DNA from 3 places in the Pseudomonas sp. 86_A genome. Region 1 is predicted to be linked to each of the others. Evidence: predicted binding sites of a transcription regulator. Region 1 holds the regulator's gene; each other region holds the start of a gene.

Region 1 (7,856 bases):
CCCTCGGCCGTGGCGTTGTTGGCCACTGGCTGGAACTCGCCGTAGCCCACCGAGGCCAGACGGCCGGGGTTCACCCCCTGCATCGCCAGCATCCGCACGATGCTGGCCGAACGCGCCGAGGACAGCTCCCAGTTGGTCGGGTACTGCGCGGTGCGAATCGGCTGATCGTCGGTAAAGCCTTCGACGTGGATCGGGTTGTCGAACGGTTTGAGGATCGCCGCCACCTTGTCGATGATGTTGAAGGCGATGTCGCTCGGCATGGCGTCGCCGCTGCCGAACAACAGGCTGGAGTTGAGTTCGATCTCGACCCACAACTCGTTGCCGCGCACGGTCATCTGGTTGGAAGCGATCAGGTCGCCGAACGCGGCGCTGATGTCATCGGCGATGCTTTTCAACGGATCGCTGGCCCCGGCGATACCGGCGTCGACCTGCTCGGCGTCCTTGACCAGCGGCTTGGCCGGGGTCACGGTCTTCGGTCGTTCATCACCGATCGGGATCGGCTTGAGCGAGCGGTCGGAGTCGGTGAAAACCCCGATCAGCGCTTCGGAAATGACCTTGTATTTGCCTTCGTTGATCGACGAGATCGAGTACATCACCACGAAGAACGCGAACAGCAGCGTGATGAAATCCGCGTAGGACACGAGCCAGCGCTCGTGGTTGACGTGTTCTTCCTGATGCCTGCGACGGGCCATGAGGTTATTCCCTTAATCCATGAAGCCTTGCAGCTTCAACTCAATGGAGCGAGGGTTTTCACCTTCGGCGATCGACAAGATCCCTTCCAACAACATTTCGCGATAACGCGACTGCCGCAACGCGATTGACTTGAGCTTGGCCGCCACCGGCAGCAACACCAGGTTGGCACTGGCAACACCGTAGATTGTGGCGACGAAGGCCACGGCGATGCCGCTGCCCAGCTGGGTCGGATCGGCGAGGTTGCCCATCACGTGAATCAGGCCCATCACCGCACCGATGATGCCGATGGTCGGCGCGTAGCCGCCCATGCTTTCAAAGACTTTGGCGGCTTCGATGTCGCGGGCTTCCTGGGTGTAGAAATCCACTTCGAGGATGCTGCGGATCGCTTCCGGCTCGGCGCCATCGACCAGCAGTTGCAGGCCCTTGCGCGAGTAGTTGTCCGGTTCGGCATCGGCTACGCCTTCCAGCCCGAGCAGGCCTTCCTTGCGTGCGGTGAGGCTCCAGTTGACCACGCGGTCGATACCGCCGGCCAGGTCCACCCGCGGCGGAAACAGGATCCAGGCGAGGATCTGCATGGCGCGCTTGAAGGCGCTCATCGGCGATTGCAGCAGCGCGGCACCGATGGTGCCACCGAGGACGATCAGCGCCGCCGGGCCGTTGGCCAGCGCGCCGAGGTGACCGCCTTCAAGGTAGTTGCCGCCGATGATGGCGACGAACGCCATGATGATCCCGATAAGGCTAAGAACATCCATCAGATACACGCCTCGACGATGTGCTTGCCGATGTCGTCCAGGCCGTACACCGCGTCAGCCAGATCGGCTTTGACGATGGCCATCGGCATGCCGTAGATGACGCAGCTGGCTTCGTCCTGCGCCCACACCGAGCTGCCGCCCTGCTTGAGCAGACGCGCGCCTTCGCGGCCGTCGGCGCCCATGCCGGTCAGCACCACCGCCAGAACTTTGTCACCGTAGGACTTGGCGGCGGAACCGAAGGTGATGTCCACGCACGGTTTGTAGTTCAGACGCTCGTCGCCCGGGAGGATTTTCACCGCGCCACGGCCGTCGATCATCATCTGCTTGCCACCCGGCGCCAGCAGCGCCAGGCCCGGACGCAGGATGTCGCCATCCTCGGCTTCCTTGACGCTGATGCGGCACAGCTTGTCCAGACGCTCGGCAAACGCTTTGGTGAACGCCGCCGGCATGTGCTGGATCAGCACGATCGGTGCCGGGAAGTTCGCCGGCAACTGGGTCAGCACCCGTTGCAGGGCCACCGGGCCGCCAGTCGAGGTGCCGATGGCGACCAGTTTGTAGGCTTTGCGTTTCGGTGCCGGCGACGAAGCGCTGGCCGCCGGGGCGCGGCTGGCAACAGGTGCAGGCGCAGGCGCCGGACGTGTCGGAGCGCTGCTGCCGTGGCTGCTGAAGCTCGATGCCGGCGGAGCCGGCGCAGGCGTCGGTGCAGCGGCCGGAGCCGGCGCACTGTAAGCACTGAAACGACGATTACTGCGCGAGATGCTGTGAACCTTCTCGCACAGCAGTTGCTTGACCTTCTCGGGGTTACGCGAGATGTCTTCGAAATTCTTCGGCAGGAAATCCACCGCGCCAGCGTCCAGCGCATCCAGGGTCACCCGGGCGCCTTCATGCGTCAGCGAGGAGAACATCAACACCGGGGTCGGGCAGCGCTGCATGATGTGCCGCACCGCCGTGATGCCATCCATCATCGGCATCTCGTAGTCCATGGTGATCACGTCCGGCTTGAGGGCCAGGGCCTGATCGATCGCCTCTTTACCGTTGGTGGCCGTGCCGACCACCTGGATGCTCGGATCCGCTGAAAGAATTTCCGAGACGCGGCGGCGGAAAAAACCCGAATCGTCCACCACCAGGACTTTGACTGCCATAAACACTCCATTAGGTGCAGCGGGACGTTGTCGCCCCGCCGCCCCGGATTCAAATACGCCGTGCGGCGTAACGCTTGAGCATGCTTGGAACATCGAGGATCAGAGCGATGCGGCCGTCACCGGTGATGGTGGCGCCGGACATGCCCGGAGTGCCCTGCAGCATTTTGCCCAATGGCTTGATGACCACTTCTTCCTGGCCGACCAGTTGATCGACAACGAAGCCGATCCGCTGGGTGCCCACCGAAAGGATCACCACGTGGCCTTCGCGCTGCTCTTCGTGAGCGGCGGAGCTGACCAGCCAGCGCTTGAGGTAGAACAATGGCAGCGCCTTGTCCCGCACGATCACCACTTCCTGGCCATCCACCACGTTGGTGGTCGACAGGTCGAGGTGGAAGATTTCGTTGACGTTGACCAACGGGAACGCAAACGCCTGATTGCCGAGCATCACCATCAGGGTCGGCATGATCGCGAGCGTCAGCGGCACCTTGATGACGATCTTCGAGCCCTGGCCCTTGGTCGAGTAGATGTTGATCGAACCGTTGAGCTGGGAAATCTTGGTCTTCACCACGTCCATGCCGACACCGCGGCCGGACACGTCGGAGATCTCGGTCTTGGTCGAGAAACCCGGGGCGAAAATCAGGTTGTAGCACTCGGTATCGCTCAGGCGATCGGCCGCATCCTTGTCCATCACACCGCGTTTTACCGCGATCGAACGCAGGACGTTCGGGTCCATGCCCTTGCCGTCGTCAGAGATCGACAACAGGATGTGGTCGCCTTCCTGCTCGGCCGCCAGCACCACACGACCGCCACGGGCCTTGCCCGACACTTCGCGTTCTTCCGGCGACTCGATGCCGTGGTCGACGGCGTTGCGCACCAAGTGGACCAGCGGGTCGGCCAGGGCCTCGACAAGGTTCTTGTCGAGGTCGGTTTCTTCACCCACCAGTTCCAGGTTGATCTCTTTCTTGAGCTGACGCGCCAGGTCGCGAACCAGACGCGGGAAGCGTCCGAAGACCTTCTTGATCGGCTGCATCCGGGTCTTCATCACCGCGGTCTGCAAGTCAGCCGTGACCACGTCGAGGTTCGACACGGCCTTGGACATGGCTTCGTCGCCGCTGTTCAGACCCAGGCGCACCAGACGGTTACGCACCAGTACCAGCTCGCCGACCATGTTCATGATTTCGTCGAGACGCGCGGTGTCGACCCGCACGGTGGTCTCGGCTTCGCTCGCCGGTTTTTCCGGTGGCGGATTTGCCGGAGCACGGGCCGGCGCCGGTGCCGCAGCGGCAGCCGGTTTTGGCGTTTCAGCTTTTGGCTCAGGCTTGGGCGCAGCTTTCGGCGCGGCGGCCGGAGCGGCAGCCGCCTTGGCAGCTGGCGCAGCGACTGTCGACGCGGAGCCGGCGGTCGCCGCGCCTGCATCGAACTTGCCTTTGCCGTGCAATTCGTCGAGCAACGATTCGAATTCGTGATCGCTGATCAGATCACTGCCGGCAGCCGCCGCTGCCGGCGCGGCTGGCGCAACCGGTGCCGAGGCGATCGCCGACTCCAGCGCTTCAACGGCAAAGTTGCCCTTGCCGTGCAACTGGTCGAGCAGCGCTTCGAATTCGTCGTCGGTGATGTCCGAGCTGTCGCCTGCAGCAGGCGCCGCCGCAGCAGTGGCTGTCGGTGCGACAGCGTCCGGCGCGAACTGGCCTTTGCCGTGCAACTGATCGAGCAACGACTCGAATTCAGCGTCGGTGATTTCATCGCTGGCGGCCGCATCGGCAGCCGGCGCAGGTGCAGCAGCGGCCGGGGCTTCGGCTTCGGCCTTGGCGGCGTTCAGCGAATCCAGCAGCTGTTCAAATTCGTTATCGGTGATGTCGCCCGAATCGCCGGCATCGCTTTCGACGACCAGTTCTTCGATCATCTCGGCCACCGGCGAAGCCGGGGCTTCATCGGCCGATTGCGGCTCGGCCAGACGCGCCAGCGCGGCCAGCAGTTCCGGAGTCGCAGCCGTGATCGGGGCACGTTCACGGACTTCGCTGAACATGCCGTTCACCGCGTCCAGTGCTTCAAGCACCACGTCCATCAGTTCTGCATCAACGCGACGCTCACCCTTGCGCAGGATGTCGAACACGTTTTCGGCGATGTGACAGCACTCCACCAGCTCGTTGAGCTGAAGGAAGCCGGCGCCCCCTTTTACAGTGTGGAAACCGCGAAAAATTGCGTTGAGCAGATCTGCGTCATCCGGGCGGCTTTCCAGCTCGACCAGTTGTTCGGACAGTTGCTCAAGAATCTCGCCGGCCTCAACCAGGAAATCCTGAAGGATCTCTTCATCGGCGCCGAAGCTCATTAATGGGGTGCTCCTACAGGTCTAAAAACCCAAAAAACCTAAAATTCCAAAACTCTAGAATCCGAGGCTGGATAACAAATCGTCCACATCGTCCTGACCGGACACAACGTCTTCTCGTTTATCGGCATGAATCTGCGGACCTTCACCCTGCGAGAGATGTTTTTGTGGATCTTTTTCTGCAAGCATCGCGGCGCGGTCATGTTCGATGCCCGCAAAGCGGTCGACCTGACTGGCCATGAGCACGAGTTTGAGCAAATTGCTTTCGACTTCGGTGACCAGTTGGGTCACACGCTTGATCACCTGACCGGTCAGGTCCTGGTAATCCTGAGCCAGCAGGATGTCGTTGAGGTTGCTCGACACCGCACGGTTGTCCGTGCTGCTGCGCGACAGAAAACCGTCGACCCGGCGCGCCAGTTCGCGGAACTCTTCAGCCCCGACCTCACGGCGCATGAAACGGCCCCAATCGGTGCTCAGGGCCTGGGCTTCTTCAGCCAGGCCATTGACCACCGGGGTAGCGCTTTCCACCAGATCCATGGTGCGGTTGGCCGCGGCTTCGGTCAGCTTGACCACATAGCCCAGGCGTTCGGTGGCGTCGGTGATTTGCGACACTTCCTCGGCCTGCGGCATGTGCGGATCGATCTGGAAGTTGACGATCGCACTGTGCAGTTCGCGTGTGAGCTTGCCCACTTCCTGATACAGGCCGCGGTCACGGGTCTGATTGAGCTCATGGATCAGTTGCACAGCGTCGCCGAACCTGCCTTTTTCAAGGCTCTCGACCAGTTCGACCGCGTGTTTTTTCAGGGTCGATTCGAAATCGCCCTGTGAAGATTCTTTATGCTCCATAGCTCCCCCGCGCGTTCATCAGCCGATGCGTTCGAAAATCTTCTCGATTTTTTCTTTCAGCGCCTGAGCCGTGAAAGGTTTGACCACGTAGCCGTTTACACCGGCCTGGGCCGCTTCGATGATCTGCTCGCGCTTGGCTTCTGCCGTCACCATCAGCACCGGCAGGTGCTTGAGTTTTTCATCGGCACGCACGTGGCGCAGCAGGTCGATACCGGTCATGCCCGGCATGTTCCAGTCCGTTACCAGAAAGTCGATGCTTCCGCTGTTGAGCACCGGAATGGCAGTGGTGCCATCGTCGGCCTCGACGGTGTTGGTGAACCCCAGATCACGCAGCAGGTTCTTGATGATCCGCCGCATCGTTGAGAAGTCATCAACGATGAGGATTTTCATGTTCTTGTCCAATTCGACCTCCAAGCAGTCTTAAACGCGCCCAGCACCTGGACGCGCCATTTCAATCAATCCGGCAAAGCACTCGATGACTGTCTGGAGCACAACAGAGCAAGACCGGTGCCGTTCATCACCGCACCAGCCTCGTTCGCAGTGTCCCCACACTGCCTTCAGCGCGCTCGCCACTCCCCCAAACGCCCCCGCAAGCGGGCCGCGCACTGGCTGTGTAACTGGCTGACCCGCGATTCACTGACGCCAAGGACTTCACCGATTTCCTTGAGGTTCAGCTCTTCGTCGTAGTACAGCGCCAACACCAGTCGCTCACGCTCCGGCAAATTGGCAATCGCGTCCGCCAGCGCTGCCTGGAAGCGTTCATCTTCCAGATCGCGTGACGGCTCAAGATGAGCACTGGCGCCATCCTCGTGCAGCCCTTCGTGTTCGCCGTCCTGCAACAGGTCGTCGAAACTGAACAGCCGGCTGCCCAGCGTGTCATTCAAAATCCCGTAGTAATCGTCGAGACTCAATTGGAGTTCGGCCGCAACTTCGTGATCTTTAGCATCACGGCCGGTTTTAGCTTCAATTGAGCGAATTGCGTCGCTGACCATACGGGTGTTGCGGTGAACCGAGCGTGGTGCCCAATCCCCTTTGCGCACTTCGTCGAGCATCGCGCCGCGGATTCGAATGCCCGCGTACGTTTCGAAACTGGCGCCCTTGCTGGCGTCATATTTGGTCGAAACTTCAAGCAGACCGATCATCCCGGCCTGAATCAGATCCTCGACCTGCACACTCGCCGGCAAGCGCGCCAGCAAGTGATAGGCAATGCGCTTGACCAGTGGCGCGTAACGCTCGATCAACTCGTACTGCGCGTCACGTGCCGACTTCTTGTAGTAGTTCATACCGCTCGCGGTCATAACACAGGCCCTGCTGTTTGCTGCACGAGGCGCTCGACGAAAAACTCCAGGTGACCGCGCGGGTTGGCAGGCAGCGGCCAGGTATCGACCTTCTGCGCGATCGCCTTGAACGCCAGCGCGCACTTGGAACGCGGGAAGGCTTCATAGACCGCTCGCTGCTTCTGCACTGCCTTGCGCACGCTTTCGTCGTACGGCACCGCGCCGACGTATTGTAAGGCGACGTCGAGGAAACGATCCGTGACCTTGGTCAACTTGGCGAACAGGTTGCGCCCTTCCTGCGGGCTCTGCGCCATGTTGGCGAGGACGCGGAAGCGGTTCATGCCATAGTCGCGGTTGAGCAGTTTGATCAGCGCGTAGGCGTCGGTGATCGAGGTCGGCTCGTCGCAGACCACCAGCAACACTTCCTGCGCTGCGCGAACGAAACTGACTACCGAGTCACCAATACCCGCAGCGGTATCAATCACCAGCACATCGAGGTTGTCGCCGATGTCGCTGAAGGCCTGAATCAGACCGGCGTGTTGCGCCGGGCTCAGATGAACCATGCTTTGCGTGCCGGACGCGGCCGGCACGATGCGGATCCCGCCGGGACCCTGCAACAGCACGTCGCGCAGCTCGCAGCGGCCTTCGATCACGTCGGCCAGTGTACGTTTGGGGGTCAGTCCCAGCAGAACGTCAACGTTCGCCAGCCCCAGGTCGGCGTCCAGCAGCATGACCCGACGGCCAAGCTCTGCCAGCGCCAGAGACAAGTTCACTGACACGTTAGTCTTGCCGACGCCACCTTTGCCGCCGGTCACCGCGA
Region 2 (7,856 bases), on a different contig from region 1:
AGTCGCACCTCTCGGTGGTGATCGACAAGGCCAGCGAAGACCCGCTCTACCGCGAACATCACACCCCACGCCTGTACAAATTCGAGAGCTACATTTCGGTCCCGGTGTTTCGCACCGACGGGCGCTTTTTCGGCACGATCTGCGCGCTCGATCCGAACCCGGCTCAGCTCAAGACCAGCACCATTCAAAGCACCATGGAATCGTTCGCGCGAATGCTCGCGCTGCAAATCGAAACCGAAGAAAACCTGCAACGCACCGAAACCGCGCTGCAGACCGAGCGCGAGAACGGCGAGCTGCGTGAACAATTCATCGCCGTGCTCGGCCACGATCTGCGCAACCCGTTGTTCGCCATCAGCGCCGGCGCCGAAATGCTTCTGCGCAAGCACCCGGACCCGGCCATCGAAACGCGCGTGCGCCATATCCTCGGCAGCGCGCAACGGGCGACACGGCTGGTGGATGATGTGCTCGACTTCGCTCGCGGACGCTTGGGCAAGGGTATCCCGGTGGATATTCAGCACTGCACAGACCTGACCGAAGCGGTGCAGCAGGTGGTGACGGAGATCCGCAACGTGCATCCCGGACGTACGATCAGTGCGTCCATTGGCGACTTGCAGGGTGTGCACTGCGACCGTGGACGGATTGCCCAGCTGCTGTCGAACCTGCTGGCCAATGCCGTGACCCACGGCGACCCGGCAGGGGACATCGAGGTCATCGCGCAGGTCGAGCACGGTGCGTTGATGCTCGCGGTGAAAAACCAGGGGCACATTCCCGAGGCGGTCCTGCCGCATCTGTTCCAGCCCTACTCGCGCCCGACCGGCAGCGCGCCACAGGCCGGGCTCGGACTGGGCCTGTACATTGCCAGCCAGATCGCCCAGTCCCACGGCGGCCGCCTGCATGTGGCGTCCACTGCACAAAGCGGCACGCTGTTTACCTTCAGCCTGCCCACCACCTGAGACATAGCGCAGTTCCCTGTAGGAGTGAGCCTGCTCGCGATAGCGATGTGTCAGTCACCCTGAATATGGCAGACATACCGCTATCGCGAGCAGGCTCGCTCCTACAGGGGAATTACCTGATGTTCAGGCCGAGGTGCTGACCAGCGAGCCCGAGCTGCTCGACCCGGAATCCTGCAACGCCTGCAACAACGCCGCCGTGGCCGTCTGCAACGAAGCCGAGGTGCTGGAGATTTGCGACTCGGCGGACGCCACGTCGGCAGCCTTGGCATCGGCGTCTTCCTGCTTGGCCTGAGCCGCTTGCAGCGCCTGTTGCTGTTCCTGCAGTTGCTTTTGCAGTTCGGCAATCTGCTTGCGCAGTTCTTTCACCGAATCCGATTCACTGCTGCTGTCGGAGCTGCTGTCGCCCGACGCTGCGGCGGCGCCGCCAGCGGCGACTTTGCTGGTATCGGCGCTGACGCCAGTGCTGCTGGTTGCAGTGGTTGAGGTGTCGTCACTCGCGTCGCTGATCTTGGTCTTGCTGGTGGCGGTGGTGACGGTCTGATTGATCGAAACAGAGGTGATGCTGACCATGGGATGGCTCCAATGCCGGTTATGGATAACCGGCCATCGGCGGCAGTTGCGGCGATTTGAGATCGACTGTGTACCGACTCGGTATCCGAATCGGTACACCCCGGCTCGATCAGGCGCTCAGGCGCGCGGTGACTTCGTTGAGCTGCCCGGACAGGCCATGCAGGTTCTGGCTCGCGCTTTCGGTGCGCTGCACGCTGTTGAGGTTGGTGCTGGCGATCGAGGTGATCTCGGTCAGGTTGCGCGAGATGTCTTCTGCCACCGAGGTCTGCTCTTCGGCGGCGGTGGCGATCTGGCGGTTCATGTCGCGAATCGCTTCCACGGCATGGGTGATGCGCTCGAGCATGGCGCCGGCCTGGGTCACTTGCTCGACGCTTTCATCGCTGCGCGCCTGACCGCTTTCGATCGCTTGCGCGGCGTCCACTGCACCGGTCTGCACGTTCTGAATGATCTGGTTGATCTCGATGATCGACTCCGCCGTGCGCTGCGCGAGGTTGCGCACCTCGTCGGCCACCACGGCAAAACCGCGCCCGGCCTCACCGGCCCGCGCCGCTTCAATCGCCGCGTTGAGCGCCAGCAGGTTGGTCTGCTCGGCGATGCCACGAATCACTTCCAGCACCTTGCCGATCCGTCCGCTGTCGGCTTCCAGACGACGAATGACCGTGGCGGTGTTGGCGATTTCACCGCGCATCTGGGTGATGGTGTGGATGGTGCCCTGCATGACCTTTTCACCCTGCTGGGCGGACTGGTCGGCATCGTCGGCCGCCCGCGCCGCGTCCGCCGCATGCCGGGCGACTTCCTGTGCAGTGGCGGACATTTCGTTCATCGCCGTCGCCACCTGATCGGTGCGGTTGAACTGCTCGTTGGTGCCACCGGCCATGGTCGTGGCGATCGCGTTCAACTCACCGCTGGCATTGTCCAGATCACTGGCACTGCGTTGCAGGTGGGTGAAGGTTTCGGCGAGGAAATCACGCAGGGTATTGGCGGCCGCGGCAAGGTTGCCCAGCTCGTCCTGACGGTCGTTGGCGACGCGTTCGGCGAGGCGCCCGCGGCTCAACTGGGTGACGTAATCGATCAGCTTGCGGATCGGATCGATCAGGTTGCGGTTGACCAGCCACAGGCTCAACAGGCCGATCAAAAGACCGGAACCGAGCATCACCAGAATCCCCAGCAACACGGTGCTGTCGGCACTGGCGCTGATCTGCGCCGACTGTTCGGTGCCCTGCTTGCGCAGCTCGGCCACCAGTTCGCTCATCTGATCGCTGGTGGCGCGGTCCACACCTTTGACGGCGCTGTCGCCAGCCGCTGGATCGGCACCCGCCGCGACGTAGGCGTCGCGACCTTTCTGGTACGCAGCGCCGAGCTGTCGGTGCTCATCTCGCAGGCGTTCGATGCGGGATTTCAGCGCCGGCTCCAGGCCTTTCTGGCCGGCCAGTTCGCCGAGAATATTCTGTACATCGCGCTGACGGTCTTCGAACTGGCTCCAGTATTTGGCCAGGTCCGCCGGTTGCTTGCCGCGCAGCAGGACGTTTTTCCATTCCTGCACCTGCACCTTGAATTGCAGGTTGGCCTCGTCGATCAGTTGCGAGGTGTGCAACGGGCCGGCGATCAACTGGCTGTAGTTCTGCACGCCGTTGGACAGGAAATGAAAGCAGGCCAGCGCGATCAACAGCATCGCCAGCAGGCTGCCGCTCAGCAGGGCGAGAATTTGCGCTCTCAGGGATTTTTGCAGCATCGCAAGATACTCAGGACAGGGATGAGGCACGCCCGATAAGGCGTGGGATTTTGCCGGACATCCGTGTCGGCGAGCCTTGGCTCATGGCCAAGCGCGCGCAACGTAACCTAAGCGTGATCGGCGTTCCAGAGCACTTCTTGAAGAAAATCCGACCGCCGGCAAGTCACTGATTTGACGTCATTTTGCTGTCACACAAACGTCATGTGACATTGCGATGATGCGGCTCAGGTGAATCTGAAACTCCGCGCCAGACGCCCTCCTCGCAGCGAGCCTCCATGAACCACAGCCTCGATATCAGTCATCGCGACCCAGACTTGTTCGGTTTGCTTTACGGCTTCCGTTTCCGCCCGGGTGAGCGTGGCCGGGAAATCGATTCGGCAACCGCCCTGCGCTGCCTGCAAGACGACAGCGACAGTGATGAATTCCTCTGGCTGCACCTGAACCTGGCCCACGCCGCGTGCGAGCGCTGGATGAAAAGCCATCTGCAATTGCCCGAAGAATTTTTCGAAGCGCTGCACGAAGGCTCGCGCTCGACACGCATCGAACACGTCGATTCGGCGTTGCTCGCAGTGGTCAACGACGTGGTGTTCAACCTCAGCAGCATGGTCTCCTCGGACGTGTCGACGCTGTGGGTCTGCGTGCGCAGCAAACTGATCGTCAGTGCGCGCCTGCAACCGCTGCACTCGGTGGACAAACTGCGCTCGTCGGTGAAGGCCGGCGAATGCTTTCGCTCGCCGTCGGAACTGCTGGTGCACCTGCTGCGCGATCAAGGCGAAGTGCTGACGCAGATCGTGCGCAAGACCAGCATGAGCGTCGACCAGGTCGAGGACGAACTGCTCTCATCGCGCCTGTCGACCAACCGCGCCGAACTCGGCGCCAACCGCCGGGTGCTGGTGCGCCTGCAACGGCTGTTGGCGCTGGAGCCGGGTTCGCTGCTGCGCCTGCTCAACCGTCCGCCGCCGTGGCTGCAGAAGGAGGACGTCAAGGAGCTGCGCAAGTCCACCGAGGAGTTCGCGCTGATCATCAACGACCTCACCGCCCTCGGCGAACGAATCAAACTGCTTCAGGAAGAGATCGCCGCCAACCTCAACGAACAGAGCAACCGCACGCTGTTCACCCTGACCGTGGTCACGGTGCTGGCGCTGCCGATCAACATCATCGCCGGTTTCTTCGGCATGAACGTCGGCGGCGTGCCGCTGGCGACGGATCCGGAGGGGTTCTGGATATTGGTGGCGCTGGTGGCGACGTTTACCGTGATTGCCGGGCGCTGGGCGTTTCGCAAACGTGGCGATTATTAAGAGCAAAAGATCGCAGCCTGCGGCGGGGTGACACCGTCCCCTGTGGCGAGGGAGCTTGCTCCCGCTCGGCTGCGCAGCAGTCGTATATCAATCAACGCGGTCTCACTGATACAGTCATGTGAATGGGGTTTCGGGGGCGCTGCGCACCCCAGCGGGAGCAAGCTCCCTCGCCATAGGGGGAATCTCTCGGCTTTAGATCAATGGTCAGACTAATACCGCAAACACTGACCTGCCGCAGTCTCTCTGTAATATTTAGCAACGATCATGACCGACACTCCTTCCCTCGCTCAGGATTGTCCGCACATGGCTACTCCCTCCCTGACCGCCCGCCAGGCGTCCGCCCCCAGTGGCAGGCCAGCCCTCGACAAGAAAACCGGCCCGTTCACCTACGTGATCTTTTTCGCGGTGCTCGCGATGGGCATGCTGTTCACTGCCTACAGCCTGATGCACGACATGCACGAACTGGGCACCACCGTCACCACCTGGACGCCATTTCTGCTGCTCGGCGTGGCGCTGCTGATTGCGCTGGGCTTTGAGTTCGTCAACGGTTTCCACGACACCGCCAACGCGGTCGCGACGGTGATCTACACCCACTCGCTGCCGCCGAATGTGGCGGTGGTCTGGTCGGGTTTCTTCAATTTCCTCGGGGTGCTGCTGTCCAGCGGTGCGGTGGCGTTCGGCATTATCGCCTTGCTGCCGGTGGAGCTGATTCTGCAGGTCGGTTCGTCCGCCGGGTTCGCGATGATCTTCGCCCTGCTGATCGCGGCGATCCTGTGGAACCTCGGCACCTGGTGGCTGGGCCTGCCGGCTTCGTCGTCGCACACCTTGATCGGTTCGATCATCGGCGTCGGCGTAGCCAATGCCTTGATGCACGGGCGCGATGGCACCAGTGGCGTGGATTGGGCGCAGGCGACCAAGATCGGTTACGCCCTGCTGCTGTCGCCGCTGGTGGGTTTTGGCTGCGCGGCGCTGTTGCTGCTGGCCATGCGCGCCTTCGTGAAAAATCGCGCGCTGTACAAGGCACCGGAAGGCAACAACCCGCCACCGTGGTGGATTCGCGGTCTGTTGATCGCCACCTGCACCGGCGTGTCCTTCGCCCACGGCTCCAACGACGGACAGAAAGGCATGGGCCTGATCATGTTGATTCTGGTCGGCACCTTGCCCATGGCCTACGCGTTGAACCGCACCATGCCCGCCGATCAGGCGTTGCAGTTTGCCGCCGTGGCCGAGGTCACCCAGCAAGCGCTGGTGAAAAATACCCCGCTGCCGGCCCCGGCCGATCCGCGTCCGGTGCTGTCGGATTACGTGCGCAGCAAACAAGCCACGCCGCAACTGATCCCCGCCCTCGCCGCCCTTACCGGGCACATTGGCCAAGAGGTCAAGGGCTATGGCTCGCTGTCGAAAGTCCCGGCCGAAGCGATGGGCAACGTGCGTAACGACATGTACCTGGCCAGCGAAAGCATTCGCCTGATGGACAAGAACAAGGTCGGCAATTTCGACGCCGACACCACTGACAAACTGCAACTGTTCAAGCAGCAGATCGACAACGCCACGCGCTTCATTCCACTGTGGGTGAAGATCGCCGTGGCCATCGCCCTCGGGCTGGGGACCATGGTCGGCTGGAAACGAATCGTGGTGACGGTCGGCGAGAAGATCGGCAAGACCCACCTGACCTACGCCCAGGGCGCCTCGGCGGAAACCGTGGCGATGCTGACCATCGGCGCGGCGGACATGTTCGGTTTGCCGGTGTCGACCACTCACGTGTTGTCCTCGGGCGTGGCCGGGACCATGGTCGCCAATGGCGGCGGCTTGCAGATGAAGACCATCCGCAATCTGCTGATGGCGTGGGTGCTGACCTTGCCGGCGGCGATTCTGCTGTCGGGTAGCTTGTATTGGCTGTTCACCCAGATCTTCTGACCCCACAAATCCCCTGTAGGAGCTGCGGCACGCTGCGATCTTTTGATCTTGTTTTTATAGAAGCAAAATCAAAAGATCGCAGCCTTCGGCAGCTCCTACATTTGGATTTGTGGTGTTGGTTAGAGCGTCGAGCGAATCACCTCCCCCAGCCAGTCCATGAACACCCGTACCCGCAGCGGCAAGTGCCGTTGCCGGGCATACAGGATAGAAATCCCCATCGCCGGCGCGGTGAATTGCGGCAGCACTGTCACCAGTTCACCATTGGCCAGGTGCGGCTGCATGCCAGTGCGCGGTACCTGGATCAGGCCGAAGCCGCCGAGGCACGCCGACTCGTAAGCATCGGTGCTGTTGACCGTGACGCTGCCGGCCATCGGCAGGCGCCGCACCTGTCCGTCCTGTTCATACACAAACCCTTCCGAGCGCGAGCCCAGCACGCCGACGTAATGCACCAGGCGGTGCTGCGCCAGATCCTCCAGGGTCTGCGGCACGCCATAGCGTTCAAGGTACGCGGGGCTGGCGCAGTTGATCATCGGGAAGTCACCGAGGTGCCGCGCCACCACCGACTGGTCCGGCTGCGCGCCAACGCGCACCACGCAATCGAAGCCCTCGCTGAGCAGATCGACGCGGCGGTCGGTGCTGCTGATCTCCAGCTCAAGATTCGGATGGCGCGCCATGAACTCCGGCAGCAGCGGCATGATCAGGCGCCGCGAGAGAATGTTCGGCATGTCGACGCGAATCCGCCCGGTCAGCGACGCCGGATCCTGGCGGAACAAGCCCTCGATCTCGTCCATGTGCGACAGCAGATCCTTGCTGCGTTCGTACAGCACCAGGCCGTCTTGGGTCGCCTGCACCTTGCGCGTGGTGCGTTGCAGCAGACGCGTGCCGAGCAGGGTTTCCAGCGCCTGCACATGCTCGGACACCGTCGAGCGCGGCAGTCCCAGGCTCTCGCCGGCGAGGGTGAAACTCGACAGTTCGCTGACCCGGACGAAAGTGCGCAGCAGTTCCAGTTTGTTCATGACCTCACCCTTGATTGTTCGAACCGACCGACCAGTGATTCCGGTTTCACTCTGTTTATCACCCCATGGCGGATAAATAAACTTGGCTCATCACCACTCACCGCAATCGAGGACTTCACATGAGCCGCAAAATCGCATTGATCACCGGCGCCAGCCGTGGCCTGGGCAAGAACGCCGCCCTGCACCTCGCCGCCGAGGGCGTGGACATCATTGGCACCTACAACAGCCGCGCCGATGAAGCGCAGGCATTGGTGGCTGAACTGGAACAACGCGGCGCCAAAGCGCTGATGCTGCAACTGGACGTCGGCCGCATTGACAGCTTCGCCGATTTCGCCACGCGGGTTGAACACGCGCTGCAGCAACTTGAGCG
Region 3 (7,856 bases), on a different contig from region 1:
CGCCTGCGCCCGCGCCTCGTTGTCACCGGGGGTGGCCGCGTCGTACAGCGGCTTGATCGTAGTCATGGCCACGGCGACGTAGCTTTGCAGGGTGGCCTTGGCGTCGGCGAGCAGGCGTTCGCGGGTCTGCTCGACCTCGGTGTGCGCCTGTTGCTTGAGGATGAACAGCGTGGTCAGGCTGATGACCAGCGCAAAGAGCAACACCGGCAGGACCGCGAGGGACAGGACTTTGGCCTTGAGACTCAAGCGCATTGGGGGGGCTCACTCTTTTGGTTTTATTGGCGTGGTTAAAGGCGTTAACGGCACGCGAAAGCAAAAGTTGAACCCAAAAAAAGATCGCAGCCTTCGGCAGCTCCTACAGAGATTGGTGTAGGAGCTGCCGAAGGCTGCGATCTTTTGATCTTCAGCTTTTAATCAGAGGACCATCGCGGCCACCCAGCCGAACGCCAGCAACGGCAGGTTGTAGTGCAGGAAGGTCGGCACCACGGTGTCCCAGATATGGTGGTGCTGGCCGTCGATGTTCAGACCGGAGGTCGGGCCGAGGGTCGAATCCGAGGCCGGCGAGCCGGCGTCACCCAAGGCCCCGGCGGTGCCGACGATGCAGACGATCGCCAACGGGCTGAAGCCCAGTTGCACGCACAGCGGCACGAAAATCGCCGCGAGAATCGGCACAGTGGAGAACGACGAACCGATGCCCATGGTCACCAGCAGCCCCACCAACAACATCAGCAGCGCGCCGATCCCCTTGCTGTGATTGATCCACGAGGCCGACGATTCGACCAGGGTCTGCACTTCCCCGGTGGCCTTCATCACTTCGGCGAACCCGGACGCGGCGATCATGATGAAGCCGATCATCGCCATCATTTTCATGCCTTCGGTGAACAGGTCATCGGTCTCGCGCCACTTGACGATGCCGGACGCCGAGAAGATCAGAAAGCCGACCAGCGCCCCGATAATCATCGAGTCCAGCAGCAATTGCACAATGAACGCAGCCGCAATCGCCACACCGGCGATCATCAGGCTCAGCGGGTTGTACTGCACCGCCACCTGCTCGACCTGCTCGATCTTCGCCAGGTCGTAGACACGCTTTTTGCGGTAGCTGATGAACGCCATCGCCAGGCCGAACACCATGCCCAGCGCCGGAATGCCCATGGCGTGAGTGACGTTGATGCCACTGATGTCGACCCCACTGCGCGCAACGTTGGCCAGCAGGATTTCATTGAGGAAGATGTTGCCGAAGCCCACCGGCAGGAACATGTACGGGGTGATCAGGCCGAACGTCATGACGCAGGCAATCAGCCGGCGGTCAAGTTGCAGCTTGGTCAGCACGTATAACAGTGGCGGCACCAGCAGCGGAATGAACGCAATGTGGATCGGCAGGATGTTCTGCGAGGCAATCGCCACCACCCAGAGCAGGCCGATCAGCAGCCATTTGACGCTGCCACCGCCGGTCGCATGTTGCCGGTCGACCATCGCCAGCGCTTTGTCGGCCAGAGCATGGGCCAGGCCGGACTTGGCAATCGCCACCGCGAAAGCGCCGAGCAACGCGTAGGACAAGGCCACGGTCGCGCCGCCGCCCAGGCCGCTGTTGAACGCCTTGAGCGTGGCGTCGATGCCTAGGCCACCGGTCAAGCCGCCGACCAGCGCACCGACGATCAGGGCGATCACCACGTGCACACGGGACAGGCTGAGGATCAGCATGACGCCGACCGCAGCAATCACTGCATTCATTTCACTACCTCAAAAACACTGCGATGAACGATCACCGCCAGACAGGATGAGTCCGCCCACGGAGCACCGGCGGATTTGCAAAGAGGGTCTTATTAGAAGGGCGCGCACTGTGCCGCAGAGTGGCGGCGGTGTCAAAGCGAGCGGCTGAACTGAAATGTAACTGGCAATGGAGAACCCTGTGATGCGCAGGAGATCCCTGTGGCGAGGGAGCTTGCTCCCGCTCGGCTGCGCAGCAGTCGTAAACCCGGTAGACGCGTTATGCCTGAATGACCGCATTAGCAGGGTTTGGGGGCGCTACGCACCCCAGCGGGAGCAAGCTCCCTCGCCACAGGGGTCTGAATGTCACTCAGCTGCGGCAATCGGTCATATTGCGTTTGAACAATAAAGAAAGCCGAAACGCGGCCGTTACAGTGCAAAGTCTCAGATATTTATCGAATAAGGACGTCTCCATGTCGCTCAGACAACTTTCCATTCAATGGAAAATCACCCTGCTCGCCGGCCTTTGCCTGGCGGGCATCGTGACCCTGCTGGTGGGTCTTTCGCTGTACCGCATGGAGCACAGCTCCGAGCTGGTGAAGGCGTCGAGCATGGAGATGCTGACCGAGTCGGCCCAGGCGCGGATTGAATCGCAAGGCGAAGTGCAGGCCGCCGGCATTCGCCAGCAGTTCATGGACGCCTATCAATATGGCCACGGCTTCTCGCGTCAGGTGCTGTTTTTGCGTGAACAGGCGGAAAAGCGCTTCCTCGACGCCTTCGACCTGCGCGAAGACATGACCCGTCAGGTCAAGTCCGCGCTGCAGGCCAACCCGGAACTGCTCGGCCTGTCGCTGGTGTTCGAAGCCAACGCGCTGGATGGCAAGGATGAACTGTTCGCAGGTCAAGCTGAACTGGGCAGCAACGACAAGGGCCGTTTCGCCCTGTACTGGTCGCAGCCAACCCCGGGCAAAGTCACCTCGATGGCCCTGCCGGAAAGCGACATGGCCGACACCAGCACCGGCCCCAGTGGTCAGGCTGCCAACGCCTGGTTCACCTGCCCGCGCACCACGCTCAAACCGTGCGTGATCGAACCCTACTTTTATGTGATCGATGGCCAGAACGTGCTGATGACCAGCATCGTCTTCCCGCTGATGGTCAACGGCAAAGTCATCGCCTCGCTGTCGGTGGACATCAACCTCAACAGCCTGCAGGCGATCAGCCAGGGCGCGAGCAAGAAGCTCTATGACGGCCAGACCGCCGTGAGCATCATCAGCCCGGTCGGCCTGCTCGCCGGTTACAGTCCGGATGCCAGCAAACTGAGCAAGCGTCTGGATGCCGTGGACACCGTCAGCGGCGCCGAACTGCTGCGTCAGCTCGGCACCAGCAGCAGCGTCAGCAGCCTGCACAGCAACGGCCAGTTGAAAGTGCTGTCGCCGTTCCAGCCGATTCCGGGCGGGCCGTCGTGGGCGGTGTTGCTCGATGTGCCGGAAAAGGTTTTGGTGGAGCGCGCCGAAGCACTCAAGCAACAACTGGATGCGAGCAATAATTCCGGCACCCTGATCGAACTGAGCCTCGGCGTGCTCGCAGCCCTGGTCGGCCTGCTGCTGGTGTGGCTGATGGCGCGCAGCGTGACCAGACCGATCCTCGGCGTGGCCAACATGCTCGAAGACATTGCCAGTGGCGAAGGCGATCTGACCCGCCGCCTGGCCTACGACAAGCAGGATGAACTGGGTCAGTTGGCCGGTTGGTTCAACAAGTTTCTCGACAAGTTGCAGCCGATCATTGCCGAAGTGAAACGCTCGGTGCAGGACGCGCGCAACACCGCCGACCAGTCTTCGGCCATCGCCACCCAGACCAGCGCCGGCATGGAGCAGCAATACCGTCAGGTCGATCAGGTCGCCACCGCGTCCCACGAGATGAGCGCCACCGCCCAGGACGTCGCCCGTAGCGCTGCGCAAGCGGCGGAAGCGGCCAAGGACGCCGATCGCGCCACCCGTCAGGGCCTGACCGTGATCGACCGCACCACCGCGAGCATCGACGCCCTCGCCGCCGACATGAACGCGGCGATGGTCCAGGTCGAAGGCCTGGCCGCCAACAGCGAGAAGATCGGCACCGTGCTGGAAACCATCCGCGCCATCGCCGAACAGACCAACCTGCTGGCGCTCAATGCCGCGATTGAAGCGGCGCGTGCCGGTGAAGCCGGTCGCGGTTTTGCCGTGGTCGCTGACGAAGTGCGCAACCTCGCCCGCCGTACCCAGGAGTCGGTGGAAGAAACCCGTCAGGTGATCGAACAACTGCAGACCGGTACCCAGGACGTGGTCGGCTCGATGGGCAACAGCCATCGTCAGGCTCAGGGCAGTGTCGAGCAGGTCGGGCAAGCGGTGACCGCACTTCGCCAGATCGGCGATGCGGTAACGGTGATCAGCGACATGAACCTGCAGATCGCCAGCGCAGCGGAAGAACAGAGCGCGGTGGCCGAGGAGATCAACAACAACGTGGCGACCATTCGTGACGTGACCGAATCGCTGTCCGGGCAGGCCAATGAGTCGGCGCGGGTGAGCCAGTCGCTGAACAGCCTGGCGAATCAGCAGCAGAGTTTGATGGATCAGTTCCGGGTCTGACAGCTCCCCGCTATTTCGCTGTAGGAGCTGCCGCAGGCTGCGATCTTTTTTGATCTTGTTTTTTAAAAATCCCAAGTCAAAAGATCGCAGCCTGCGGCAGCTCCTACAGGGATTAGCGGCGTGGCAACTCGATCACCACCTTCAACCCACCCCACTCGCTCTCGCCCAACACCAGCAACCCGCCCCACGTTTCGACGATATCCCGGACAATCCCCAGCCCCAAACCATGCCCGTGAGTCTGTTCATCCAGCCGCGTGCCCCGGCTGAACACCTGAGCACGCTGCTCTGCGGGAATCCCCGGGCCGTCATCTTCCACACTGAAGGCAAAACCATCGCTGCGCTCGATCACACTCAGGCGCACCTCGGCGTCCGCCCATTTGCAGGCGTTGTCCAGCAGGTTGCCGAGCAGCTCCAGCAGGTCCTCACGATCCCACGGCAATTGCAGCCCCGGCGGCGCGACGTAGCTCAACTGCAGATGCTCGCCATGGATCATGTTCAGCGTCGCCAGCAGGCCCGGCAGTTCCGCGTCACAGTCGAACAGCGCACCGGGCAGCGCATCACCGGACAGGCGCGCGCGGTTCAGTTCGCGATTGAGCCGCTGCTGCACCTGTTCCAGTTGTTCCTTGAGGATCTTGCGCAACTCGGGATGGCCATCCAGTTTTTCGCTCGACGCCAGGCTCAACAGCACCGCCAGCGGTGTCTTCAAGGCATGGCCCAAATTGCCCAGCGCATTGCGTGAACGCTTGAGGCTGTCTTCGGTGTGGGCGAGCAAATGGTTGATCTGCGCCACCAGCGGCTCCAGCTCCACCGGCACCTGATCGTCCAGTTGTGAACGCTGGCCTTGCTGCAACTGCGCGATCTGCTCGCGGGCGCGTTCCAGCGGCTTCAAGGCGCGGCGCACGGTGATGCGTTGCAGCAGCAGAATCAGCAGCAAACCCGCCAGCCCCAGGCCAAGGCCGATCTGACGCATGCGCTGGAAGCTCTCGCGCACCGGGGTGTAATCCTGAGCAACGCTGATCGAGATCGACTGCCCCAGCCGTCGATAGTCCGAGCGCAATACCAGCAACTGCTGACCGTCCGGCCCCAGTTGCAGGTTGCTGTGCAGGCCGGGATGTTCGAGCAGCGGCAAATCCTGATCCCACAGCGAACGCGAACGCCAGTGGCTGTCGGCAAAATCGATGCGGAAGTAATGCCCGGAAAACGGTCGCTGATAGGCCGGCGACAGGTGCCGCTCATCCAGTTGCAAACCTTGCGGGCCACGCACCAGCGCGACCAGCAGGCTTTCGCTGTCGTTGCGCAGGCCGGCTTCGAGGTAACGCTGCAGACCGACTTCGAACAACCACAGGCTGGTTTGCGCCAGCACCAGGCCGACGATCACCATCACGCTGATCAACCCCAGGCTCAAGCGGCGCTGGATCGACCTCACGAAGCTTGCCCACCGAACAGGTAACCCTGGCCGCGACGGGTTTCGATCACGGCTTTGCCCAGCTTGCGCCGCAGGTGATTGACGTGGACTTCGAGGACGTTGGAATCACGCTCGGTCTCGCCGTCGTAGAGGTGTTCGGCGAGGTGGGTTTTCGACAGGATCTGCTCCGGGTGCAGCATGAAATAGCGCAGCAGGCGGAATTCGGCGGCGGTCAGTTGAATCTCGCTGCCGTCGCGCATCACGCACTGGCGACCCTCATCCAGATGCAGACCCGCCGCCTTGAGCGTCGGCTGGTTGGCCTGGCCCTTGGAGCGGCGCAACAGCGACTGCACGCGCAGGTGCAGCTCTTCGGGGTGAAACGGTTTGGTCAGGTAATCGTCGGCACCGGCCTTCAGGCCTTCGATGCGCTCGGCCCAGGAGTCGCGGGCGGTAAGGATCAGTACCGGGGTCGCCAGGCCGCCGGCGCGCCATTGCGCCAGCACTTCCAGCCCGGGCACACCGGGCAGGCCGAGGTCGAGGATGATCAGGTCATAGGGCTCGCTGCTGCCCTGATAGACCGCATCGCGGCCGTCCGCCAGCCAATCCACCGCATAGCCTTGGCGTTGCAGGCCGGCGAGCAGTTCGTCGGCCAGCGGCACGTGGTCTTCCACCAGAAGCAAACGCATCGGTCAATCTTCCTTGTCTTTCACGAGTTCGCCGGTATCGGCCTTCAGGTGCAGCTCACGGGCGACACCCTCGACGGTCAGCAACTCGACTTCATAAATGTAAACGTCGTGTTTTTCTTCCAGCTCGACTTCCAGCAGTTTTGCGCCGGGATAACGGTCCATCGCCTGCTGCAGCACTTGCTCGAGCGGCAGGATCACGCCCTGCTTGCGCAGATCAAGTGCTTCGTCCGGACCCAGGTCGCGGGCCATGGCCGTCGAACAACACATCACCAGCGCCAACGCCGTACGACGGCTGGCGCGAACATTAACCTTCATTACGTATCCTGATGATCCTTGAGAACTTGCCCCGTCACGGCGTCCAATTCCAGATCCCACTCCAGCCCTTGCGGGTCACGCATTTCGATCTGGTAGATGTACTTGCCGTACTGCTCTTCCAGCTCGGTATCGGTGATGGTCGAACCCGGGTGTTTGTCCAATGCCGTGGCGTTGAGCTTCTCGAAGGAGACGATAGTACCAGCGTCGCGCAGGCGCAGGGCTTCATCGGGGCCGAGATCGCGGGCGTGGGCGAGGCTGGCGGTCAGGCCGATGATCGAGGCAATGGACAGGGCAGTCAGGGTTTTCATGGTGTCTCCGTATTTTTATGTGTTGCTTTACGGTGGGCACCTTAGCGGGATGAACTTAACTGAAACTGAATTGCCATCATTGCTCCAGCGCAACACATATCCCCACTGTAGGAGTGAGCCTGCTCGCGATAGCGGTGTTTCATTGAGCAATGATGCGTCTGACACACCGCTATCGCGAGCAGGCTCACTCCTACAAGGTTTTGCAACATGTGCTTATAATTGTTCGCTTGCTAACGATCGAGACCGGTATGACCGCCATCCACATCAAGTTCCCCGCCCTCACCCTCAAGGCTGGCCCGCGAGCCATGGCGCGCATACGTGCCCAAGGCCTGCACGCCGCTGATGTCGGCACCCTGCCCGGAGCCGCCGGGGGGCCGAAAGCGCTGGGGATTCAGGGGCTGGATCTGGCGTTGTTCGGCGAATGGCTGCCGAGCGCGCCGCGTGAGCGTTCGCTGATCGGCGCCTCGGTTGGCTCCTGGCGCTTCGCCAGTGCCTGCCTGCCGGATGCCGCCGAAGGCATCCGCCGGCTCGGCCAGTTGTACGCCGAGCAGAACTTCAACAAGGGCGTGACCATGGCCGAGATCAGCCAGAGCTCGCAACGCATGCTCAATGACCTGCTCGACGGCCGCGACGTCAGCATCCTCAACAACGCCGACTATCGCCTGAACATCATGGTGGTCAAAAGCCACGGGCGCCTGGCCGACGACCACCGCGGTCGCCTCGGCCTGGCACTGGGTTCGGTGATCGCCGATAACCTGCGCGGCCGCGCGCGGCTGTCGCGGCACTTCGAACGCCTGATCATTCACGACCCGCG

What was found. The regulator FliA, encoded in region 1, starts transcription of late flagellar genes. The targets are predictions, from matches to a motif close to CTAAAGTTTNNNNNNNNNNNGCCGNTAA.
Region 2: a site for FliA is predicted at 3,370-3,397, ahead of J5M57_RS20990 (methyl-accepting chemotaxis protein). Genes of this name have one in related genera too.
Region 3: a site for FliA is predicted at 2,113-2,140, ahead of J5M57_RS23880 (methyl-accepting chemotaxis protein). Genes of this name have one in related genera too.

Annotation. Positions count from the first base shown of each region.
Region 1 covers NZ_JAFGYS010000003.1:113,324-121,179, forward strand. Annotated here, with positions in the region: gene motD (flagellar motor protein MotD) at 1-692, opposite strand, end outside; gene J5M57_RS06115 (flagellar motor protein) at 705-1,445, opposite strand; gene J5M57_RS06120 (chemotaxis response regulator protein-glutamate methylesterase) at 1,445-2,587, opposite strand; gene J5M57_RS06125 (chemotaxis protein CheA) at 2,637-4,916, opposite strand; gene J5M57_RS06130 (protein phosphatase CheZ) at 4,971-5,759, opposite strand; gene J5M57_RS06135 (chemotaxis response regulator CheY) at 5,778-6,149, opposite strand; gene fliA (RNA polymerase sigma factor FliA) at 6,317-7,057, opposite strand; gene fleN (flagellar synthesis regulator FleN) at 7,054-7,856, opposite strand, start outside.
Region 2 covers NZ_JAFGYS010000013.1:236,353-244,208, reverse strand. Annotated here, with positions in the region: gene J5M57_RS21000 (GAF domain-containing sensor histidine kinase) at 1-953, shown strand, start outside; gene J5M57_RS20995 (hypothetical protein) at 1,077-1,523, opposite strand; gene J5M57_RS20990 (methyl-accepting chemotaxis protein) at 1,633-3,255, opposite strand; gene J5M57_RS20985 (transporter) at 3,531-4,553, shown strand; gene J5M57_RS20980 (inorganic phosphate transporter) at 4,857-6,470, shown strand; gene J5M57_RS20975 (LysR family transcriptional regulator) at 6,590-7,486, opposite strand; gene J5M57_RS20970 (SDR family oxidoreductase) at 7,606-7,856, shown strand, end outside.
Region 3 covers NZ_JAFGYS010000016.1:209,871-217,726, reverse strand. Annotated here, with positions in the region: gene J5M57_RS23890 (methyl-accepting chemotaxis protein) at 1-252, opposite strand, end outside; gene J5M57_RS23885 (Na+/H+ antiporter NhaC family protein) at 415-1,731, opposite strand; gene J5M57_RS23880 (methyl-accepting chemotaxis protein) at 2,181-4,328, shown strand; gene J5M57_RS23875 (sensor histidine kinase) at 4,441-5,754, opposite strand; gene J5M57_RS23870 (response regulator transcription factor) at 5,751-6,419, opposite strand; gene J5M57_RS23865 (PepSY domain-containing protein) at 6,423-6,734, opposite strand; gene J5M57_RS23860 (PepSY domain-containing protein) at 6,734-7,042, opposite strand; gene J5M57_RS23855 (patatin-like phospholipase family protein) at 7,291-7,856, shown strand, end outside.